DNA from 4 places in the Pseudarthrobacter sp. SSS035 genome. Region 2 is predicted to be linked to each of the others. Evidence: riboswitches for the same ligand, from Rfam matches in the RefSeq annotation. Region 2 holds a riboswitch; each other region holds the start of a gene.
The links. Region 2 has a riboswitch for thiamine pyrophosphate ahead of MUN23_RS10075 (ECF transporter S component). Riboswitches for the same ligand answer to the same signal wherever they lie in the genome.
Positions count from the first base shown of each region.

Region 1: it holds a riboswitch for thiamine pyrophosphate, as region 2 does, so the genes downstream of both, thiD (bifunctional hydroxymethylpyrimidine kinase/phosphomethylpyrimidine kinase) here and MUN23_RS10075 (ECF transporter S component) in region 2, are expected to answer to the same signal.
Region 3: it holds a riboswitch for thiamine pyrophosphate, as region 2 does, so the genes downstream of both, thiO (glycine oxidase ThiO) here and MUN23_RS10075 (ECF transporter S component) in region 2, are expected to answer to the same signal.
Region 4: it holds a riboswitch for thiamine pyrophosphate, as region 2 does, so the genes downstream of both, thiC (phosphomethylpyrimidine synthase ThiC) here and MUN23_RS10075 (ECF transporter S component) in region 2, are expected to answer to the same signal.

Region 1 is NZ_CP096882.1:3,975,281-3,980,736, forward strand. Features, by position in the region: gene MUN23_RS18440 (Rne/Rng family ribonuclease) at 1-2,855, shown strand, start outside; TPP riboswitch at 2,957-3,054, shown strand; gene thiD (bifunctional hydroxymethylpyrimidine kinase/phosphomethylpyrimidine kinase) at 3,037-4,635, shown strand; gene rplU (50S ribosomal protein L21) at 4,908-5,216, shown strand; gene rpmA (50S ribosomal protein L27) at 5,278-5,456, shown strand, end outside.
Region 2 is NZ_CP096882.1:2,193,325-2,198,780, reverse strand. Features, by position in the region: gene MUN23_RS10080 (ABC transporter ATP-binding protein) at 1-1,400, opposite strand, end outside; gene MUN23_RS10075 (ECF transporter S component) at 1,400-2,050, opposite strand; TPP riboswitch at 2,116-2,257, opposite strand; gene MUN23_RS10070 (heme-degrading domain-containing protein) at 2,314-2,856, shown strand; gene MUN23_RS10065 (DUF4235 domain-containing protein) at 2,898-3,161, shown strand; gene mnhG (monovalent cation/H(+) antiporter subunit G) at 3,210-3,632, opposite strand; gene MUN23_RS10055 (monovalent cation/H+ antiporter complex subunit F) at 3,622-3,900, opposite strand; gene MUN23_RS10050 (Na+/H+ antiporter subunit E) at 3,897-4,442, opposite strand; gene MUN23_RS10045 (Na+/H+ antiporter subunit D) at 4,439-5,456, opposite strand, start outside.
Region 3 is NZ_CP096882.1:3,531,662-3,537,117, reverse strand. Features, by position in the region: gene MUN23_RS16390 (hypothetical protein) at 1-116, shown strand, start outside; gene MUN23_RS16385 (4a-hydroxytetrahydrobiopterin dehydratase) at 194-520, opposite strand; gene MUN23_RS16380 (thiazole synthase) at 594-1,409, opposite strand; gene thiS (sulfur carrier protein ThiS) at 1,414-1,650, opposite strand; gene thiO (glycine oxidase ThiO) at 1,647-2,999, opposite strand; TPP riboswitch at 2,990-3,110, opposite strand; gene thiE (thiamine phosphate synthase) at 3,138-3,914, shown strand; gene MUN23_RS16360 (RNB domain-containing ribonuclease) at 3,979-5,456, shown strand, end outside.
Region 4 is NZ_CP096882.1:3,873,342-3,878,797, forward strand. Features, by position in the region: gene MUN23_RS17895 (alpha/beta hydrolase) at 1-693, shown strand, start outside; gene thiC (phosphomethylpyrimidine synthase ThiC) at 698-2,467, opposite strand; TPP riboswitch at 2,507-2,614, opposite strand; gene MUN23_RS17905 (VOC family protein) at 2,770-3,645, shown strand; gene MUN23_RS17910 (hypothetical protein) at 3,759-4,196, shown strand; gene rpsP (30S ribosomal protein S16) at 4,409-4,825, shown strand; gene MUN23_RS17920 (RNA-binding protein) at 4,827-5,069, shown strand; gene rimM (ribosome maturation factor RimM) at 5,182-5,456, shown strand, end outside.

The sequences.
Region 1 (5,456 bases), 1.8 Mb from region 2:
CAGCACCCGAGGAGCAGGCAGCTCCTGAAGCAGCGGCAACGCCGGCCCCTGAAGCTGAGGAAGCCGCCGCGGTTGAGCCCGCGGCGCCGGCAGCCACCACGGCCGCGCCCGTTACCGCTGCCGCCGCCCCGGCTGAAGCTCCGGCCGCTGCTGCTGAGACTGCCAGCCCGTTCAGTTCACTGTTCCTTGAGCCGGCGTCCACCACATCGGTGCTTTTCCAGGCCCCCGACCTCAGCACCGTGGTCCGCCCCGCGCCGGTTGCTGCCGTGGTTGAAGAGCCGGAAGAGGACGACGCCGAAGACGGCGAAGCGGACGACGCCAGCGGCCGCCGCAGGCGCCGCAGCCGTGGTCGCCGTGGACGCAGCCGCACAGGCGAAAGCGATGCTGACGGTGATAACGAAGGCGACGAAGGCGCAGCCGAAGAAACTGATGAGGAATCCGCCGGGCAGGCCGATGAGGGCGTGACGTCCCGCCGTCGTCGTCGCCGCCGCCGTGGCGACCAGGATCTGGAACTGACCGGAGGAGAAGGCGACGACCCGCCCAACACGGTGACCCGTGTCCGCGCGCCGCGCGCCGCGACCGAAGCGCCGGTCAACAACCGCGTCACGTCTGTCAAGGGTTCCACCCGCCTCGAAGCCAAGAAGCAGCGCCGCCGCGAATCCCGCGACACCGGCCGCCGCCGCACCGTCATCACCGAGGCCGAGTTCCTGGCCCGCCGCGAATCAGTTGACCGGCAGATGATCGTCCGTCAGCGCGACGACAGAATCCAGATCGGCGTCCTCGAAGACGGCGTCCTGGCCGAGCATTTTGTCTCCAAGACCCAGCAGGACTCCCTGATCGGCAACGTCTACCTTGGCAAGGTGCAGAACGTCCTGCCGTCCATGGAAGCGGCGTTTGTTGACATCGGACGCGGCCGCAACGCCGTCCTGTACGCCGGTGAAGTGAACTGGGAAGCCGTTAACCTCGAAGGCAAGCAGCGCCGGATCGAAAACGCGCTCAAGTCCGGCGACACCGTCCTGGTCCAGGTCACCAAGGATCCTGTGGGCCACAAGGGTGCACGCCTGACCAGCCAGATCTCGCTGCCCGGCCGCTACCTGGTCTATGTGCCCGGCGGCTCCATGACCGGAATCTCCCGCAAACTGCCCGACGTCGAGCGCAACCGCCTCAAGCGCATCCTCAAGGACCGCCTCCCGGAGCACGCCGGCGTCATCGTCCGCACCGCTGCCGAAGGCGCCTCGGAAGAGGAGCTCACGCACGACATCAACCGGCTGCGCGCGCAGTGGGAGGGCATCGAAAGCCAGTCCACGTCCACCAAGATCCTCGCGCCGGAGCTGCTCTACGGCGAACCTGACCTCACCATCAAGGTGGTCCGTGATGTCTTCAACGAGGACTTCTCCAAGCTGATCGTCTCCGGTGAAGAGGCCTGGGACACCATCGAGGCCTACGTCACCTACGTGGCACCGGACCTCGTGGGCCGCCTGGAAAAGTGGACCAAGGACCAGGACATCTTCGCTGCGTGGCGGATCGATGAGCAGATCCACAAGGCCCTGGAACGCAAGGTCTTCCTGCCTTCGGGCGGCTCGCTGGTCATTGACCGCACCGAGGCCATGACCGTGGTGGACGTCAATACCGGCAAGTTCACCGGCAGCGGCGGCAACCTCGAGGAAACCGTCACTAAGAACAACCTCGAGGCAGCTGAAGAAGTGGTCCGGCAGCTCCGGCTCCGCGACATCGGCGGCATCATCGTCATCGACTTCATCGATATGGTCCTCGAATCCAACCGCGACCTTGTCCTGCGTCGCATGGTGGAATGCCTGGGCCGCGACCGGACCAAACACCAGGTGGCCGAAGTGACCTCGCTGGGCCTCGTGCAGATGACGCGTAAGCGCATGGGCACCGGGCTCCTGGAGGTCTTCGGCGAGCAGTGTGAAACCTGTGCGGGCCGCGGAATTGTCACCCACGACGACCCCGTGGAACACCGCCGCGCCAACACGGTAGCCGCGGAGCATCACGTGCAGCGGGTTGACAGCCGCCCGGAAGCACAGCGCACTGACAGCGTGCGGACTGACAGCCAGCGCCCGGACAGCCAGCCGGGTGGCCGCACTGACCGGAAGCGCCGCCGCGGACGGGGCGGCCAGCCGCTGGAAACGGCACCGGCAGCTCCGGTGCAGATCCACACGGTCCACCCGGAAGCCAGCGATGCCGAGCGCCATGCGAAGGCGGAGGCCACGCGGGCAGCGCTTGCGAACATTGCGGCCGCAGCCCACGCTGCGCATCTGCATGACGACGAGGTGGCTCATGCATCAGCTGCCGCGGGCCGGCAGCCTGCGGCTCCGGTGCCGGCTCCGGTTGGGCAGTCCGAAACGGACTCCAACGGCCGCCCGGCCGCGGTGCTGACATTCGGCGGCGAGCAGGTGGTGCTTCCGTTCGTTGCGCACCACGATGACCAGCCGCACGCACCTGCCCTGACACTTGACCGCCTCGCGGAGGCCTTTGCCCACCTTGGTGAGCCGGCTCCTGTAGCGGAAAGCACGCCGCCGGCAGTCCAGGCAACTGAAAGCCGGGCGGCCGAACCTGCCCGCCAGCAGCAGCCAGCCGCGGCGGAGAAGGATTACTCCGACCACACCGAGGAGCCCCGCGCCCGCCGTCCCCGGCGGAACCGGAGTGCCAGCCGTGCCCAGGGCGCAGCCAATGCCACGTCCGTAGAGCATCACGAAGCCGCTCCGGCGGCTGCCGCCGGACACACCCACGCCGCCAAGTCGCCGGAGCCCGTCAAGGCTCCTGTGGCCGACAAACCGGTTGCCGCCAACGCGCCCATCATCCTGGGCGTAGGAGTTCCGGCCTCGGAGCTCTGACCAAGCAGTAGGGCAAGCCAATACAACGGCGCCCGGACGTGCCTGTGAATCACAGGCTGCGTCCGGGCGTCCGGCGTTAAGTCGCGAGGAACGCTAGGCTGGTGACTGACACGGGGTGCCGCGCAGAGAGCCGGCTGAGATCCACACCCGTTGAACCTGTCCGGTTAGCACCGGCGAAGGGATGTCTCCTTTGGCTTCAACTTCTGTCCTTCCTCCTGCAACACCCGCGGCGGCTCTGCCGGAAACCCCGGCAACCCGGGCTGGGGTCCGGCCCGCACCAGGCCGATCTTCTGCGGTCCGGGTGCTGCGTGACGTTCCGCGGGTGCTGTCCATTGCCGGATCGGACCCTTCAGGGGGCGCGGGCGTCCAGGCCGACCTCAAAAGCATTGCAGCCCTTGGCGGCTACGGCATGGCGGCCATCACCGCGCTGACGGTCCAAAACACCCAGGGGGTCCAGGCGGTTCACGTCCCGCCTGCGTCCTTCCTGGGCCAGCAGCTCGATGCCATCAGCGATGACATCACCATCGACGCGGTCAAGATCGGCATGCTGGGCGACGCTGCCGTGATAGGTGTGGTCCGTGACTGGCTGGACAAGGTGCGTCCCGCCGTCGTCGTTCTTGATCCGGTGATGGTGGCCACGAGCGGCGACCGGCTGCTGCAGGAGTCTGCCGAGGCGGCCCTGAGGGAGCTGCTCCCGCTCGCGGACCTGATTACCCCCAACCTGGCCGAACTTGCCATCCTGGTGGGGGAGCCGCAGGCGAGGGATTGGCACGACGCGCTCGGGCAGGGGCAGCGGTTGTCCGCCGCGACCGGTGCCACCGTCCTGGTCAAGGGCGGCCATCTCGACGGCGGCGCGTGCCCGGATGCCCTGGTCAACGCTGCCGGGCTGCTCGCCCAGGAGGTGGTGGAAGTGAGCGGGGACAGGATCCCCACGCGCAACAGCCACGGCACCGGCTGCTCGCTGTCGTCGGCCATGGCCACAGCTCAGGCCCGGCTGGGGGACTGGGAAGCCGCACTGCGGCAGGTGAAGCCCTGGCTGGTGGGCGCGCTGCAGGCCGCTGACCAACTTGAGGTGGGCGGGGGCAACGGCCCCATCAACCACTTCCACCACATGCAACAGGTTCCGGCAGCCGGTGAATTCGCAGAGACGCTGCGCCGGGCGTCGGAGCCGGATCTTGCAGCCATCTACGGACTGGATTTCATCCGAGACCTGGCGGCCGGCACATTGGCTGAGGAACAGTTCGCCTATTACCTCGCCCAGGACGCCATCTACCTCAACGGCTATTCGCGGGTCCTCGCCCGGGCCAGTGCGCTGGCGCCCACGGAAGCCGCCCAGCTGTTCTGGGCAAAGTCGGCCCAGCAGTGCCTTGAGGTCGAGTCCGAACTGCACCGCACGTGGCTAAGCACCAGGACAGTGGACTCCGTCCTGGGACCTGTCACCAAGTCCTACGTGGACCACCTGCTGGCGGCCTCGGCTTCCGGCAGCTACGCGGTCCTCGTTGCGGCGGTGCTGCCGTGCTTCTGGTTGTATGCCGAAGTGGGACAGACCCTCCACTCGGAGTTCCTGGCTGCGGGTGCACCGGCAGCACATCCTTATGCCGACTGGCTGCGGGCCTATGCTGACGAGGATTTCGCCCAGGCCACACGTGACGCCATCGCCTTCGCTGACGACGCCGGCCGGAGTGCTTCCGCGGATGAACGGGCGGCGATGCTGGTGGCTTTCAGGCAGTCGTGCCGGTTCGAAGTGGAATTCTTCGACGCGCCGCGAATTCATTCCTGACAGGCTGCGGCCCGTTCGGCCTGTACGATAGTCAGGCACGGTTTTGGATTGTCAGTGCAGTACCTGCTTGTGGGTCCTATCACAGACAACCGACCGTAACCAGCCTCATTTGCGGCCGAAGGCAAAATTAGCGTATTCTAGATCTTCGGTGCTTACGCCAACACTTGGGTTACGACCCCACGGCGTTGAGGCACAGCGAGAACCCAGCCAAATATGGAATCGGGTTCAGCACGCAAATTTAGTAATAAACGTCGAGAGAAGTGAGTTCCCAAGTGGTGTACGCGATTGTCCGCGCAGGCGGCCGCCAAGAGAAGGTTTCCGTTGGAGACTTCGTTACCCTGAACCGCGTCCCCGGTGGAGCCGGCAGCACCTTTGAGTTGCCCGCACTGCTCCTGGTAGACGGTGACAAAGTCACCTCTGCTGCTGCGGACCTGGCCAAGGTAACGGTTACGGCTGAGATCCTCGAAGACCTCCGTGGTCCGAAGATCGTCATCCAGAAGTTCAAGAACAAGACCGGTTACAAGAAGCGCCAGGGTCACCGTCAGGAATTGACCAAGGTCAAGATCACGGGTATCAAGTAACTCTTCGTTACTGTTCAGGTTCTTCAGCAGATTCCCCAGAATTTAAAGGCAGGCATTTCAAATGGCACATAAAAAAGGCGCGAGTTCCACTCGCAACGGTCGTGACTCCAACGCCCAGTACCTCGGCGTCAAGCGCTTCGGTGGTCAGGTAGTTTCCGCAGGCGAGATCATCGTCCGCCAGCGTGGCACCCACTTCCACCCGGGCGCCGGCGTTGGCCGTGGCGGCGACGACACACTGTT
Region 2 (5,456 bases):
GCAGCGAGGACAGTGGCCACCGAGAGGCGCCGCTTTTCGCCTCCCGAGAGCGTGTACGGATTGGCGTCCACCAGGTGCGTCAGGCGCAGCCGTTCCAGCAGCTCATCAACCCGCTCCTCGCCATGCCCCAGGTGCCGCGGGCCGAACATCAGTTCGTCCAGCACGCGGCCGGTCACGAACTGGTGCTCGGGTTCCTGGAAGACGGTTCCGATGCGGGAAATCAGCTGGTTGGCTTTCCATGTGAAGGGATCGATCCCGGCCCCCTCGGAAAGCTCGACGGCGGCGGACACCTTCCCTGCCACCGGTGCCAGAAGTCCGGCGAGGGTCAGCGCAAACGTTGATTTGCCGGCGCCGTTGGGTCCCGTGACGGTGAGTGCCTGGCCGGAACGGACCTGTGCCGCGATGCCCTGCTGCACCGGCACGGGCGGGATGGTCCGGAAACCGCGGCGCCGCGGACGCTCGCGGGAGACGGCAAGGTCCTCGGCAGCCAGCAGCAGGTCACCGGAGCCTGCGGACACGCGGCGGCGGGTTGCCGGGACATACCCCGGTACCCAGACGCCCGCGCCGATCAGCATGTCCCGCGCCTCCGCCAGCACCTGGTCCGGCGGCCCGTCCAGCAGGACGGCGGACGTCCCGGCGGAACTTCCAGCGGAGCCCGCTGCGGAGCCCGGCTGGAGCACCACAATCCGGTCCACCAGGTCCTTCCAGACGGACACCCGGTGTTCCACCACAACAAGCGTGGCGCCGGTTTTGTCCAGGCAGCGGCCCACGGCGTCCCGGACTTCCAGCACACCGGCGGGATCGAGGTTCGCTGTGGGCTCGTCCAGCAGGATCAGCCCGGGCCGCATCGCGAGGATACCCGCCAGCGCGAGGCGCTGCTTCTGTCCCCCGGACAGGGCCGACGTCGGGTGGTCCAGCGCGAGCCCGGCGGCACCAGCGCCGCCGTCGGCGTCCAAACCAGTGCCGCCGGCACTTCGCAGCCCGACGTCGTCGAGCGCTTCATGGACGCGCCGCCAGATCTCGTCCCGCGGAACGGCGAGGTTCTCGGCGCCGAAGGCGACGTCGTCACCCACCCGGGAAAGCACCACCTGCGTTTCCGGATCCTGCTGCATCAGGCCCGAGCGGCCGCGCTGCCCGCGGGGCACCACACCGTTGATCAGCAGCGAACCGGTTTCGTCGGCGTCGTCCCCTTCATCCCCCAGCACCCCTGCGAGCGCGTGCAGCAGCGTTGACTTGCCCGCGCCCGACGGGCCCAGCAGCAGCACCCGCTCGCCGGGCGCGATGTCGAGGTCGAGGCCCTGGACGGCGGGGGCGGAACGTCCCGCATGCCGCCAGCCCCAGCCACGGGCGGACACCGCGGCGGGGCGCACTCCGGAAGCGCCGGCGTCGGAAGCGGTCATCAGTTGAAGACGGGCTCCGACGCTGCCTTCCGGGACGCGAACGAGCTCAGCACACCGGTCCGGGCCAGGCCGCGGGTGGCAATCCAGGACAAGGCACCCGCAATCACCGCGCCGGAGATGGTGCAGAACACGATGTACGCGAGCTTGTCGCCGGGCTCGTAGGCGATGTTCCAGCCCCACGGCAGGAACGAGTCATTGAGGCCACAGAACAGGCCCGCCCCGGCACCGGCCAGCAGTGCGGCGATGAGGTTGTACTTCTGGTGCAGGAAGGACTTGAACCGGAAGTTGCCGTACACCAGCAGGAAGAACACCAGCTCGGCGCCCAGGCCCTGGAGGAGTCCGGAGATCAGCACCGTGGCGCCGTACTGCGAGCCCATGATGAGTTCGCCGGTGGCGGCCACCGCTTCGCAGAAGAGTGCCGCGCCGGGTTTGCGGATGATGAGCATGCCCAGCACTGCCGGGATCATCCAGCCGCCGGCGATCAGGCCGGTCAGCGGGGGGTAAACGGCGTTCATGGGGGCGGAGACGATGCCGGCGCCCTGGGACCAGGCCCAGAAGATCACGCCGCCGGTGATGGCGATGAGTGCCGCCACTACGATGTCCACAACGCGCCAGGTATTGCCGGTCTTTTTGATTGCTGCAGTTGTCATTTTGGTCCTCCTGAGGAACAGGAGGGGAAAGTGCCCCGGCGTGCGGCGCTGCCGCCGTTTCCGGACACTTCGAGAACTCGACTCCCTTGCGCCGGTACTAACCGGATCAGGTTCGAGGGTCTGCGGCTGTCCGCACTCTCAGCGCCCACCTGCGGTTCCCTGGCAATGCCAGTGATGTCCGACGGCGGCGCTCCCCTGTCGTAATAAATCTGCCCTGATGGGCGTGCTCCAGTTTACACCGAGGGCGGGGTAGATTGTGGGCCATGACTGCCAACAACCCGACTGTGACTGCGTTCAATCCCGATTCGACGGTGCCCCAGCCGGCGGGGCTGCTGGAGGCCCTGATTGCCCGGGTCGAAGCCGAGATCAACGAGCTGCAGTTTCCGCATTTCAGCAAGGACGACTCCCTCAACCTCGGGCTGCTCCTGGTGGAGCTGGGCAAGAGCCGGAAGCTGCCCATCGCGATCGACATCACCAAGGGTGACCAGGTCCTGTTCCACGTGGCCCTGGACGGCGCCACCCCGGACAACGAGCGCTGGATCCAGGCGAAGCAGCGCACCGCCGCCAGGTATGAGATCCCTTCGTTGCTGGTGGGCCTCCGCGGCAGGCTGCACGGCGGCCGGATCGAGGACCACGGCTGGTTTGACGAGTCCACCTACGCCCCGCACGGCGGCTGCTTCCCGGTCTACGTCGCCGGCGTGGGTGCAGTGGCCACGGTGACGGTCTCGGGCCTGCCCCAGCAGCAGGACCACGATCTGGTGGTGGAAGCCCTGCGTGAGATTCTGGAGTCCATGCAGCCGGGTTAGGCTAAAGGAAGTCCCGGATCCGCTCACAAGGAGTTCAACGAATGAACCTGTTCATCAAGCTGCTCGGCACTGCAATCAGCATCGGCGCCGGGTTCGTCGGCACCAAGGTGGTCAATACCGTGTGGGAAAAGTCCACCGGCCGCAAGCCCCCCACCGGCAAGGATGAAGACACTCCCACCACCCTGCGCTCGGCCCTGACGTTTGCGCTCATTTCGGCCTCGGTCAGCACCATCATCCAGGTGCTCGCCAACCGCGGCACGCAGCGGGCCATCACCCGTTTCGCCAAGTCCCAGGACATCGTCTAAACCTGGCGAGGTTTAACCCTGGCAAGCAGTCCGGCGGTGGGTTGACGCTCAGTCCCGCCGGCCGCCGTCGGACGCTTCATCCCGGGATGACTCATCCCGGGCCGACTGGGCCGCCTTCTGAACCACGGCTTCGAGTTCATCGGAGCTGAGCAGCTCACGGTGCAGGTGTTTGGTCCGGTAACCGGCGCGGCCCACCATGTGGGCGGAAACCGGCACCGTCAGCAGCTGGAAAATCCAGGCCACCAGCAGCACCGGCCACACCCACCAGGTGCGCAGCTGCAGGCCGATGGCCGCCAGGAGTAGGAACAGCCCCAGCACCTGGGGCTTGGTGGCCGCGTGCATCCGGCTCAGCAGGTCCGGGAAACGGAGCAGGCCCACGGCGGCGGCGAGCGACATAAGGGCACCCACTACCAGGAACACCGCCGACACGGTATCGATGACGTTATCAACCACGCTGGCCTCAGGACTCATTGGCTTGCTCCCGCCGGTCGGCCACGTAGCGCGCAACGGTCACCGACCCGATGAAGCCGACCACGGACAGCGCCACCAGCAGCATCAGGTTGTTCAGGTGCCGGTTGACGGCCATGTCGATGCACAGGGCCGCACCGAGGATCGCGAGCAGGACGTCGGAGGCCAGCACCCTGTCCAGCAGCGACGGGCCGCGGGAGATCCTGATGATGGCTCCCGCCGCCGCCAGCGAGAGAATGACTGCGGTGACAGCCAGGACGGTCTGCATCATGCTGCGGCCTCCTGCCGGATTGCTTCGAGTTCTTCGCGGGTGCCCATGATCCTGATCAGGCCCGCTTCGATGGAGCGGACTTCCTTGCGCAGGCTTTCCACTTCTTCCGGGTTGCTGACATTGAGCGCGTGGAGGTACAGGGTGGACGTTGACCGGTCCACTTCCACCACCAGCGAGCCCGGGATCAGCGAAATCACGTGCCCGGTGGCGGTGACCATCAGGTCCTGGTGGCTCCGCAACGGCACCGCGACGACGGCGTTGATGACCCGCGGGCCGCGGACAGCCGCCAGATACATGACCTCAACGCTGGCTGCCGCCACCCTGCCCAGGAAACGCAGGGCGAATGGCACTGCATAAAGAATGTTGAACCGGCCGCTGAGTTCCACCGGCGGCAGGTAGAATATCCGGGCCACGAGGACGGCCAGCAACGCGCCGAAGAGCAGGTTGCCGGGGCTGAAGTCCTGCCACAGGGCGCCCCAGACAATCACCAGCCATACCAGCAGGGGCAGTTCCTGGCGGAGGGAAATCCGGCGGCGGCTCATTTGCCCCCACCGTCTTTCAGGGCCAGCGGGGGAACGTCCGTGTCCTCGCCCAGTACGGCCTGGATGTAGGCGGACCTGTCCAGCATTTCGTGGGCGGCCTGGTCCGAGACTGTGAACAGCGGGCCCGCGAAAACAGTGAGTGACACGCCCAGGACCACCAGGCCCAGGGTTGAGCCCACCATGGTGCGGGGCAGCAGCGTGACGTTTTTGCGGCCGGCCCGGCTGCCGGTATCCGAATCCTCGGGCTCAGCCAGCAGGACGGGGTCCGGGTGCTCGGCGTCCGAGGGCTTGCGCCAGAATGCGCGGTTCCAGACCCGCGCGACGGCCAGCAAGGTCAGGAGGCTGGTGACCACACCGCCGATCACCAGGGCGTAGGCCAGGGGCGTGCCCAGTTCGATGCCGGCCTGGATGAGCCCCACTTTCCCCAGGAAACCGGAGAACGGCGGGATCCCGGCAAGGTTCATGGCGGGGATAAAGAAGAGCAGGGCCAGGATGGGTGACAGCTTGGCGAGGCCGGCCAGCCGGTCCACGGAGGAGCTGCCGCCGCGGCGCTCGATCAGGCCCGTAACCAGGAAGAGGCTGGTCTGGATGGTGATGTGGTGGGCCACGTAGAACACGGCGGCGCCCAGCCCGGCCACCGAGGACATCGCCAGGCCGAACACCATATAGCCGATGTGGCTGACCAGGGTGAAGGACAACAGACGTTTGATGTCGCTCTGGGCCAGGGCGCCCAGGATTCCCACCACCATGGTCAGCAGCGCCGCCACCATCAGCGGAGTGTTCAGGCTGTCCCCGGGGAAGAGCAGGGTTTCCGTGCGCACCATCGCGTAGACACCGACTTTGGTCAGCAGGCCGGCGAACACGGCGGTGACCGGCGCGGGCGCCGTGGGGTAGGAGTCGGGCAGCCAGAACGACAGCGGGAACACGGCCGCCTTGATGCCGAAGGCCACCAGCAGCATCACGTGCAGCAGGGTCTGGGTTCCCTCGTCCAGGTCCGCGAGCTTGATGGCGAGG
Region 3 (5,456 bases), 1.3 Mb from region 2:
CGTGGGTCCTGCCCATGGCGCTCGGCACCGTCGCTGCCATCGGGACGGTCATCTACCTGGGCCGGACGCGCGAAAGCCACGATACGCGGCGGCTGACGCAGGCGCTCAAGCTTTAGGCCGCGCCCTTTTTCCTTAAGAACCCGTGACCACCACCCCAGCAGGGTGCGTGGTCACGGTCCTTTAACCCGGCGGCTTAACCCACCGGCTGGGCTGTGGCGCCGAGCCGAACGGCAGCAGCACTCACGGCCGCGGCAGCAGCGGCATCCCGCTCAGTGACCTCGCCGCCGGCGTCGTGGGACGTGTAGCGCAGATGCACCCTGTTGTAGCGCCAGTCAAGGTCCGGGTGGTGGTTCTGTTCTTCCGCCAGGCGTCCGACGGCGGCAATCAGCTCCAGAGCGGCGGCCGCCGTCGGCGTCTTATAGACAGCGACGAGCCCGCCCAGCCGGTACTGCCAGTTGGGCAGCGCGGCCAGGACGGCGTCGATCCGCTCCCGCGTGAGTATGTCTTCCTTGCCGGCCACAGCGGCCTCCTAGGCTCGTCCGGTGAGCCCGCCCCGGCGTTTGGCCGAGGGCGCCAGGCGTGGAGAAAGCGGCCTAGAGAAACTCTGCCCGGCCTTCCATGGCCGATGACGCCAGGGCGTGCTCGCGGCGCGGAATCCTGCCGGCCGCTTTCGCCAGCCTACCGGCGATGACGGCGTGTTTGAAGGCCTCCCCCATGAGTGCCGGATTCTGCGCACGCGTGACCGCGGTGGCCAGCAGCACGGCATCACAGCCAAGCTCCATGGCCAGGGCGGCATCGGATGCCGTGCCGATGCCGGCGTCCAGCACCACGGGCACCGAGGCGCGGGAGACGATCAGTTCGATGTTGTGTGGATTCAGAATTCCCAGGCCGGTGCCGATGGGCGCCCCGAGCGGCATGACCGCGGTGGCACCCAGGTTTTCCAGCCGCAGGGCCAGGACCGGGTCATCGTTGGTGTACGCGAACACTTTGAAGCCCCGGTTTACAAGCTGTTCCGTGGCGTCCACGAGCTCCACGGCGTCCGGCAGCAGGGTTTGTTCGTCGGCGATGACTTCCAGCTTGAGCCAGTCGGTTTCCAGCGCTTGGCGGGCGAGTTCCGCCGTCATGACCGCGTCCCGGGCGGTGAAGCAGCCGGCGGTGTTGGGCAGGATCCGGATCCCGTGGTCCACCAGGAGCTGGAAAAGGGACCCCGATTCAGCCGGCGAATAGCGGCGCATGGCCACCGTGGTCAGCTCGGTTCCGGACGCCAGCAGGGCGGCGCCCAGCCCGTCGAGGCTGGGGGCGCCACCGGTGCCCATGATGAGGCGGGAGCCGAGCTCGACGCCGTCGATGACCAGCCTGTCTGCGCCCTCGGGACGGTTATGTGTGCTGATGTTGCTGGTTACTGTCATGGTGTCAGCCTCCCTGGACTGCTGTGACCAGTTCGACGTCGTCACCTTCGGCGAGCGCCGTGACGAACCACTGGCTGCGGGGTACTACTTCGGAGTTATGGGCGACGGCGACGCCGAGTTTCTGCCCGTCTGTTGCCTGGCCGTTGGCCGCGAGGGGACGGCCAGTGATCTGGCTGATGAGGGTGGTGATGGAGGCGTCGTCCGCCACGGAATGGCGCGAGCCGTTGAGGGTGATGTTCATGCTGATTCCTTCTGTGGGTCGAGGTCCTTCGTGCTGCTGATGTCCTTGTCTGGGGACTGTGTGCCGGCTACGTGGTGCTTTCCTGAAAAGCGGGCCGGGCTGAGGGCCCCCCATCGCGGGTCCGTCCGGCCGTCCAGCAGGTCCCGGCAGATGGCCGCCGCCGCCGGAGCCAGCAGCACTCCGTGTCGGAAGAATCCGGTGGCAACCATCAGCCCGGCAATGTTCGCCGTGTTCCCCCTCCGTGGCGTTAGCGCGGAAACCGGTACGCGGCCGAGGAGAGGCGCATTGTCCGGGGTCGCCGGTCTTGCCCGTGCCGTGCATTCCAGGAGTTCAAGCTCCGAGACGGCCGGCACCAGGACCTGGGCGTCACGCAGCAACTGGTAGACGCCGCCCGCCGAGACAGCGGCTTCGCCCGACCCGGCGAGCGCGTCTTCTCGCTGCGTAGCCCCGATCACCACCGTGCCGTCCCGCCGGGGAACGATATAGACCGGCACACCATGGACCATTCCGCGGACAGTGGAGGTGAGGAGCGGGCGCAGGTGCCGCGGAACAGCCAGCCGCAGGATGTCACCGTAGACGGGCCGCAGGGGCAAATGCAGTCCACCCGGCAGGCCCTCCAGCGACGCCGCCTGCAATCCGTTGGCCACGATGGTCTCCTTGGCCTGGACAGTTCCGCCGTGGGCGAGCCTCACGCCGATGACGCGGCCGCCCTCCCAGAGCAGGGCAGCGGCACGTTGGTCAACGGCGAATCCCGCGCGGGCACCTGCCACGGCTGTTCCTGCTCCCGGTTCGTGGATGGCCAGGACTTCCTGGAGGCACGCCACGAGTTTCCGTGGATCCACCTGGTGGTCGGCGGGGATGTCCAGGGCGCAGGATATGGCCGGGCTGAGCAGGGATTCCCTGGTCCTGGCCTCACGGACAGTCAGGGGTTCCACCACCAGGCCGCTGGCCTGCTGCACGGCCCGGAGGTCCATCAGTGCCCGGCGGTCCGCAGCGTCCGCGCCGATGGCCAGGGTCGGCGTCGTCAGATATCCGGTATCGCCAGCCCCGGCCAGGGCGAGGTCCGCCGCAAAGGCAGGCCACAGGCCGGAGGATGCCAGCATCAGCTCAAGGAGGTCTTCCTCCTGGTAGTGCAGTTCGCTCACAGGGGCCAGCATGCCGGCGGCTGCCCAGCTGGCGCCGTTGCCGGGAGCATCATCGATCAGCACGACCGAACGGCCGGACCGCCGGACTTCCCAGGCTATGGCGTGGCCGATGACTCCGCCGCCGATGACGGCCACGTCGGCGTGCAGGGCGGTGGCCTGGCTGGCTCGTGCGGACTCAGGTGGGCTGCTTATTGCGGGGGGCATATGTTCCTTCCCTACGCCGGTACTAGCCGGATCAGGTCAAGCGGTCGGCTCTGACGCCCTCTCAGCCCGGCCGCTTTGTGACGGCTGCAACGGGCTCCCGCAGTACCCGCCCAGTTTAGGGGACTTAGGCTGGTTTCCATGAACGCGCAATCCTTCGCCGCTGCAGGCACGCCCTCTGTCCCCTCCGCCGCTCCCGAGTCCTTGACCGGAACAGACCCTGCCGGCGGCATAAACACCGGCCTCCCGCACAGCGCCAGGCTGTACCTGTGCACCGACGCGCGCCGGGACCGCGGGGACTTTGGCGAGTTTGTGGACGCGGCGTTTGCCGGCGGCGTGGACATCATCCAGCTCCGGGACAAGGCGATCGAGGCGGCGGAGGAGCTGGAGCTGCTGGCCGTGCTTCAGGCCGCGGCCGAACGCCACGGAAAGCTGTGGGCAGTCAATGACCGTGCCGATATCGCGCTGCTGTCCGGCGCCCCCGTCTTCCACATCGGGCAGAAAGATCTGCCTGTCGCTTCCGCCCGCACGCTGCTCGGGGCACCAGCCGCGATCGGCCTTTCCACGCACACCGCCGAGCAGATCGAAGGCGCCATCCGGCTGTCCGGTGGGCTGACTGACCAAGGCGGCCTGGACTACTTCTGCGTAGGACCGGTCTGGGCCACTCCGACGAAACCGGGCCGGGCCGCCGTCGGCCTTGACCTGGTGCGGTACGCGGCCGAAGCCGTCCGCGCTGCCGGTGGCACCCAGGCCACGCTGCCCTGGTTTGCCATCGGAGGCATCGATCTCGGCAACGTGGAGCAGGTGGTGGAGGCCGGCGCCGGCAGGATTGTTGTGGTGCGTGCCATCACCGAAGCCCCGGACCCCGCAGCGGCGGCCGCGGCACTCCTGGCGACCCTGGACGCCGGCGCATCCTGACGATCCCCCGCGTGGCGGGCGGCGGGCGTGCACGATCCGTGGAAATCGAGCTAACCTGATTTTCGTGTCACATCATAGGTTGGCCCCCAATGTCCACGAGCAGACGAACGACCTCGCGGCGGCGCTGAGCGCCCTGCGGACCGAGCTGGAACTGCCGGGGCCCTACCCGGCGGAGGCGGTCCGGGACGCGGAAGCGGCAGTGGCCGCACACGAGTTGCCGGGTGCTGACCTGACGGAAGTGGCCTTCCTCACTATCGATCCGGCGTCGTCCACTGACCTGGATCAGGCGCTGTTCATCGAGCGTGCGGGCAATGGCTACCGGGTGCTGTACGCCATCGCTGATGTGCCGTCCTTTGTCCGCCCCGGCGGCGGACTGGACGCAGAGACCCGGCGCCGCGGCCAGACGTTCTACGCCCCTGACGGCCGTATCCCGCTGCACCCGGAAGTCATCAGCGAAGGGGCAGGCAGCCTTCTCGCCGGCCAGCTGTGTTCCGCCTACGTGTGGGAGTTCGGGCTGAACGACACCGCACAGGTCTCCACGGTGAGCGTCCGGAGGGCCACCATCCGCAGCCGGGCCAAGCTGAGCTACAAGGGAGTCCAGGCCGAACTCGACGCCGGAACGGCCGGTCCTGTCCTGCAGCTCCTGAAGGAAGTGGGCCTCAAGCGCGTTGAACTGGAGCGGCAGCGTGGCGGCGCCAGCCTGAACATGCCTGAACAGGAAATCGTGCAACTGCCCGACGGCGGCTACCGGATTGCCGCCGCGCCGCAGCTGCCGGTGGAGGACTGGAACGCCCAGATCTCCCTGATGACGGGGATGGCGGCGGCAGACCTGATGCTGGCGGGAAAAGTGGGCATCCTTCGCACCATGCCCGCCCCCGACGAGCGCTCCCTGCGTCACTTCCGCCTCCAGACCGAGGCCTTGGGCAAGCCATGGGACGGCAAGATCAGCTACGGCGAATACCTCCGCAGCCTTGATCCGACCGCGCCCCGGCAACTGGCCATCCTGCACTCCGCCGGCATGCTGTTCCGCGGCGCCAGCTACACGGCGTTTGACGGCACAGTCCCGGAAGCCGCCATCCAGGCCGCCATCGGCGCTGCCTATGCCCACACCACGGCACCGCTCCGGCGTCTGATCGACCGCTTTGTCCTGGTGATCTGCGAAGCCCTGAGCAACGGCAACCAGGTACCGGACTGGGCGCGGGAAGCCCTACCGTCCCTGCCGGAGATCATGGCCGGATCCGACCAGCTGGCATCGCGGATGGAACGCATGGCGCTGGACACCGTGGAGGCCGCGCTCCTGGTCAACCATGTGGGACAGGAGTTTGATGCGATCGTGATTTCCGGCTCCAAGCCGCAGAAGGACAACGGCAACGGGAAAAACGGCAACGGCAGGAATGGCAACGGCACCAAGAACGGCGCTGCGAAAAACGGAGCCGCAAAAAATGGAAACGGCCCCTCGGGGATCATCCAGATCGCCGAACCCGCCGTGACGGCCCGGTGCGGCGGCGACCTGGAATCCGGCACCAAGGTGCGGGTCCGCCT
Region 4 (5,456 bases), 1.7 Mb from region 2:
TTCGGTGCCGCGGCGTGGCCCCGCCAGCACGGAATGGCCCTGACGTACGACGCCCTGTTCCTGCGGCGGCACGGCTTTGATCCCGTCGCTGAACCCGTGGAGTCCTCGTTCTCCGAAGATACCGCCATCATCCTGCGCTCACTTGCCGATGACGGTCGCGGGGCCGCCGGGGGCCATGTTGTTGCCCACGCCGAGGGCGCGATTGCGGCCATGATGGCTGCCGTCGAACGCCCCGATCTGGTGTTTTCCCTCACGCTGGTAGAACCGGCGTGTTTGTCCCTGACCGCCGAACTGCCGGCCACGGCCGCACACCGCGCCCTGATGCAACCGCTGTTCGACGTCCGGCACCAGCTCAGCGATGAAGACTTCCAGCGGGAGTTCGTGCGGCGAATGTTCGCGGCGGACCTGCAGGAGCCCGCCACGCCGGAGGAAAAGCGGTCGGCGCGCCGGCTCCGGTTGCAGGCGCCGTCCTGGGAGGCCCCGCTGCATATTGTTCCGGGCGTCCCCACGCTGGTCCTGACGGGTGGGTGGGAACCGCTCTACGAGGAGATCGCCGGATATCTGCAGGAAACCGGTGCCCTGCACCGCATCGCTGCGGGAGGACACCGGCCCCAGGACTCTGCCGAAGGTGACCGTGCCATCCGGTCCTTCATCGCCGACGTCGGCAGGTCACGCTCGGTTCAGGCTTCCTGAGCCGTCAGCTCCCGGCCGGGGTCCGAAGCTCGGGGAGGTAGACCTTGCCGCCGGCGGCCAGGAACTCCGCACTCTTTTCGCGCATCCCGCTGTAGGCCTCGGCGATGGCCGCCTGCGAATCGGCGGAACCGTATTCGTCCCTGATGTCCTGGCTGATCTTCATGGAGCAGAACTTCGGGCCGCACATGGAGCAGAAGTGGGCGGTTTTGGCCGGTTCGGCGGGCAGCGTCTCGTCATGGAAGGCCTCCGCCGTGACCGGGTCCAGGGACAGCGCGAACTGGTCGCGCCAGCGGAACTCGAACCTGGCCTTGGACAGGGCATCATCCCGTTCATGGGCGCCGGGGTGGCCTTTGGCAAGGTCTGCTGCGTGGGCGGCGATCTTGTACGTGATCACACCGGTCTTCACGTCGTCCTTGTTCGGGAGGCCTAGGTGTTCCTTGGGCGTGACGTAGCAAAGCATTGCCGTGCCGTACCGGGCGATTTCCGTGGCGCCGATGGCGGACGTGATGTGGTCATAGCCCGGGGCAATATCAGTAACCAGCGGCCCCAGGGTGTAGAACGGGGCGCCCTTGCAGAGCTCCTGCTGGCGTTCCACATTCTCCCGCACCAGATGGAACGGGACGTGCCCGGGACCTTCCACCATGACCTGCACATCGAATTCCCACGCCCGCTGGGTCAGTTCGGCCAGGGTGTCCAGCTCGGCGAACTGGGCGGCGTCGTTGGCGTCCGCCGTCGCTCCCGGGCGCAGTCCGTCGCCCAGGGAGAACGCGACGTCGTACTTGGCGAAGATCCGGCACAACTCGTCGAAGTGCGTGTACAGGAAGTTCTCCTGGTGGTGGGCCAGGCACCAGCCGGCCATGATCGCGCCGCCCCGGGAGACGATGCCGGTGACGCGGTTGGCCGTCAGCGGCACGTAACGCAGCAGCACGCCGGCGTGGATGGTCATGTAGTCCACGCCCTGCTCGCACTGCTCAATGACCGTGTCCCGGTAGATCTCCCACGTCAGGGCGTTGGCCTCGCCGTTGACCTTCTCCAGCGCCTGGTAGATGGGCACCGTACCGATGGGCACGGGAGAGTTGCGGATGAGCCATTCCCGGGTGGTGTGGATGTCATCGCCGGTGGACAGGTCCATCACCGTGTCAGCTCCCCACTGCGTGGCCCACTGGAGTTTGTCCACTTCCTCGGCGATGGAGCTGGTCACGGCCGAGTTGCCGATGTTGGCATTGATCTTCACCAGGAAGGCCTTGCCGATGATCATGGGTTCGGATTCCGGGTGGTTGATGTTGTTGGGGATGATGGCCCGGCCGGCCGCCACCTCGTTGCGGACCAGTTCCACGTCGCAATTTTCACGGAGGGCGATGAACTGCATCTCGGGGGTGATGACGCCCTGCCGCGCGTAGTGCATCTGGGTGACGGTCCGGCCGCCGACGGCGCGGCGGGGCACCGGCTGGGCGCCCTTCCACTCCGCAGAGGCTGCGCCGCGGCGCACGGCCGACTTGCCGTCGTCGAGCAGGTTCCGCTCCCGGCCGCTGTAGGGCTCGGTGTCTCCGCGGGCGGCGATCCACTCTGAGCGGAACGGGTTGAGGCCCACCACCGGATCGCTGCCCGGTCCCGCCGTGCGGTAGGTCCGGAAAGGCCCGTTCGCCTCGCCGTTTGGCGACGGTTCGAGGGCGATCTCGGTCACGGGAACCCGGATCCCGGTGGCCTCATCGTGGATAAACGCCAGCGAGTGGGACTTCAGTGACTGGGTTTCAGGCTGGAGCGTTTGATCCACGTCGGCATTTTGGGCAGGGATCAGCTGTGTTTCTTGTGTATTCAATGAATACTCACTTCCTTCGCCGGCATTACCCGGACAGGTTCAACGGTCGCAGGCTGCGTCAGCCCGATCTCAGCCCCTGCAAGGGCTCCCGTGTGGTCAAGTCGAAGCTACCACAGGCCGAGGGTGGATTGGTGACAGCAATCACGGGAAAGCGGTCGCAATCTGTCTGCTCCGCCACTTGAATCAAATTGAAGCTTCAAGTAAATTGGAGCCATAGCCGCCTTCCATCCGAAGGCCAACGGACCGGGAGTGTTCAAATGACTGCAGAAGCCACCAGCCGGGATCTCCTTCCCGCCGACCTCTCCATGGGCACCGTGATGCTGAAGGTGGGCGACATGAAGCTGATGACCGGCTACTACCAGCGTGCGCTCGGCCTTGAGGTCGTCGCGGAACAGGACGGCGGCGTCTATCTTGGCCGCCTTCAACGCCCGCTGGTCCATCTCGCGGCCGCCCCGTCCTTGAATCTGCCTGGCAGGGGAGAGGCCGGGCTGTTCCACACCGCACTGCTGTTTGACGACCAGGCTTCGCTGGCCGCCACGGTAGCCACCGCCGCCCAGTACGAACCCCGGTCCTTCACAGGCAGCGCCGACCACCTCGTCAGCGAGGCCTTCTACTTCAATGACCCCGAAGGCAACGGCATCGAACTGTACTGGGACAGGCCCCGCGAAAACTGGTCCTGGAACGGGAAGGATGTAGTGATGGACAGCCTGGCACTGCCGCCGCAGCGCTTCCTCGAGCAGCACCTGACCCAGGAATCCGTGGCCGGCCAGCGGGCCAGCGAAGCCGGAGTGGGCCACGTCCACCTCCAGGTGGGCGACGTCCAGTCAGCGCACGATTTCTACGTGGGCACGCTGGGCTTCGAAAAGACCGCCGGCTGGCACGGGCAGGCGCTGTTTGTCTCTGCGGGCCGGTATCACCACCACATGGCCATGAACGTCTGGAACAGCCGCGGAGCCGGTCCCCGCAAGGACACCCTGGGCCTCGGTGAAGTGCTCATCGAGGTCCCTTCCGGGGATGACGTCGGAGCGCTCGCCGACCGCCTGAAGGTCGCCGGTGTGGCCTCGCACCACACGGGCGCCGAGCTTCGCTTCGAGGACCCGTGGCGCAACAATATCCGTGTCGCCGTCCGCTGAGTGCGGATGCCAAATGTGCGGCCTGCCTTGTACTAGGCTGATTCTGAACGGCCGGGGCGGCACTTGCTGCTGCCCTTCCAGGCCGCACCGTCGACGGAATGAGGGCTGTTCCCATGGGCTTCACTGAAATTTTTGTTTCCACTCACGATGCCGCGCTGAAGCGGGCGGACGTCCTGGATGCAGGCGGCTCCCCGGCGGGCCAGGCCCTGCGGATTCCCGGAATCAGCGATTTCGAAATCGAGCAGCTTGGCGATCTTGCCGGCGTTGCGGTGCACGCCGGTGGCGCGGACTACGAACTGGCCATGGTTGACGTGGCCAGTGATTCCCTCCTCGGGGTCCCGCGTGCCATGGTGCGTGCGCTCGCCGACCTGCTCAGCTACGAGACTGAAGGCGAAGGCAATGTCCTGGACGACGTCGCTGAAAAGTGGGCCGCCCAGGATGACATGCCGTTCGGCGCAGCCGAGGCCCGGACGTATGTCCAGCAGTTCGCTGAGCTTGCCAACTCCGTCGATGACGCCGCACGCACCGGCGTGTATGTCTGGTCGTCGTAGGCCGGCCGTGGCCCGCCGGGTCCGCCCGGCTGCCCCATCCCGACGTGTCAAGTCGAAATCCGGACGCTGATCTGGCACAATAAACAGGTACTCGATCTGCGTGGCCCCTCTCTCCGCGTCCGGATCCTGTCCTTCGAACCCTCAAGTATGGCCCGCCCCACGGGTGCAGAACGTCGGTTCACCCCTTTTCTGAAACAGGAGTGACCACAAAAGTGGCCGTAAAGATTCGCCTTAAGCGCTTTGGCAAGATGCGCGCACCGTACTACCGCATCGTCGTCATGGACGCACGCTCCAAGCGTGACGGCCGTGCCATCGAAGAGATCGGCAAGTACCACCCCACCGAAGAGCCCTCATACATCGAGGTGGACACGGACCGTGCCCAGTACTGGCTCGGCGTCGGCGCACAGCCGTCCGAGCAGGTTGCCGCGATCCTGAAGATCACCGGTGACTGGCAGAAGTTCAAGGGCCTGCCGGGCCAGGAAGGCACCCTGAAGACCAAAGCTCCGAAGGCTGCCTTTGTTGCCCCGGAAAAGGGTTCCGTGATCATCCCGGAAGCCATCACCAAGAAGTCGAAGCAGTCTGACGCAGCCGAGGCCCCGGCCGAGGCAGAGACCACCGAGGCTGAGTAGATTGCTGGCAGAAGCGCTCGAACACCTCGTCCGGGGAATCGTTGATTCGCCGGAAGATGTCAAGGTCAGCTCGAAGAACAACCGCCGCGGGGACACCCTCGAGGTTCGTGTTCATCAGGATGACCTGGGACGGGTGATCGGCCGCCAGGGTCGCACCGCACGGGCATTGCGCACCGTTGTGGCGGCACTGGCAGACGGCGAGCCGGTCAGGGTCGACGTCGTCGACACCGACCGCCGCCGCTAAGCGCTCGGCAACATCAGTTTTTTGCTCCGGCCCTTCCACCAGCAACGGTGGAGGGGCCGGAGTGCTTTCACCACAAGACCGTGGAGAATCCACAACCGAAACAGAGGAACAGATGCAGCTTCAGGTGGCACGAATCGGCAAACCGCATGGAATCCGCGGCGAAGTGACGGTCCAGGTGCTGACCGACGCTCCGGGGGACCGGTTTGTTCCCGGTACCGAGTTTGTGGTGGAGCCTGCATCGGCTGGCCCGCTCATTGTTGAGGGTGCGCGCTGGAACAAGGACATCCTGCTGCTCGCATTCGAAGGAATCGAGACCCGCAACCAGGCAGAGACCCTGCGCGGCGCCAAGCTTTTCATCGAAACCGAAGAGCTGGACGAGGACGACGA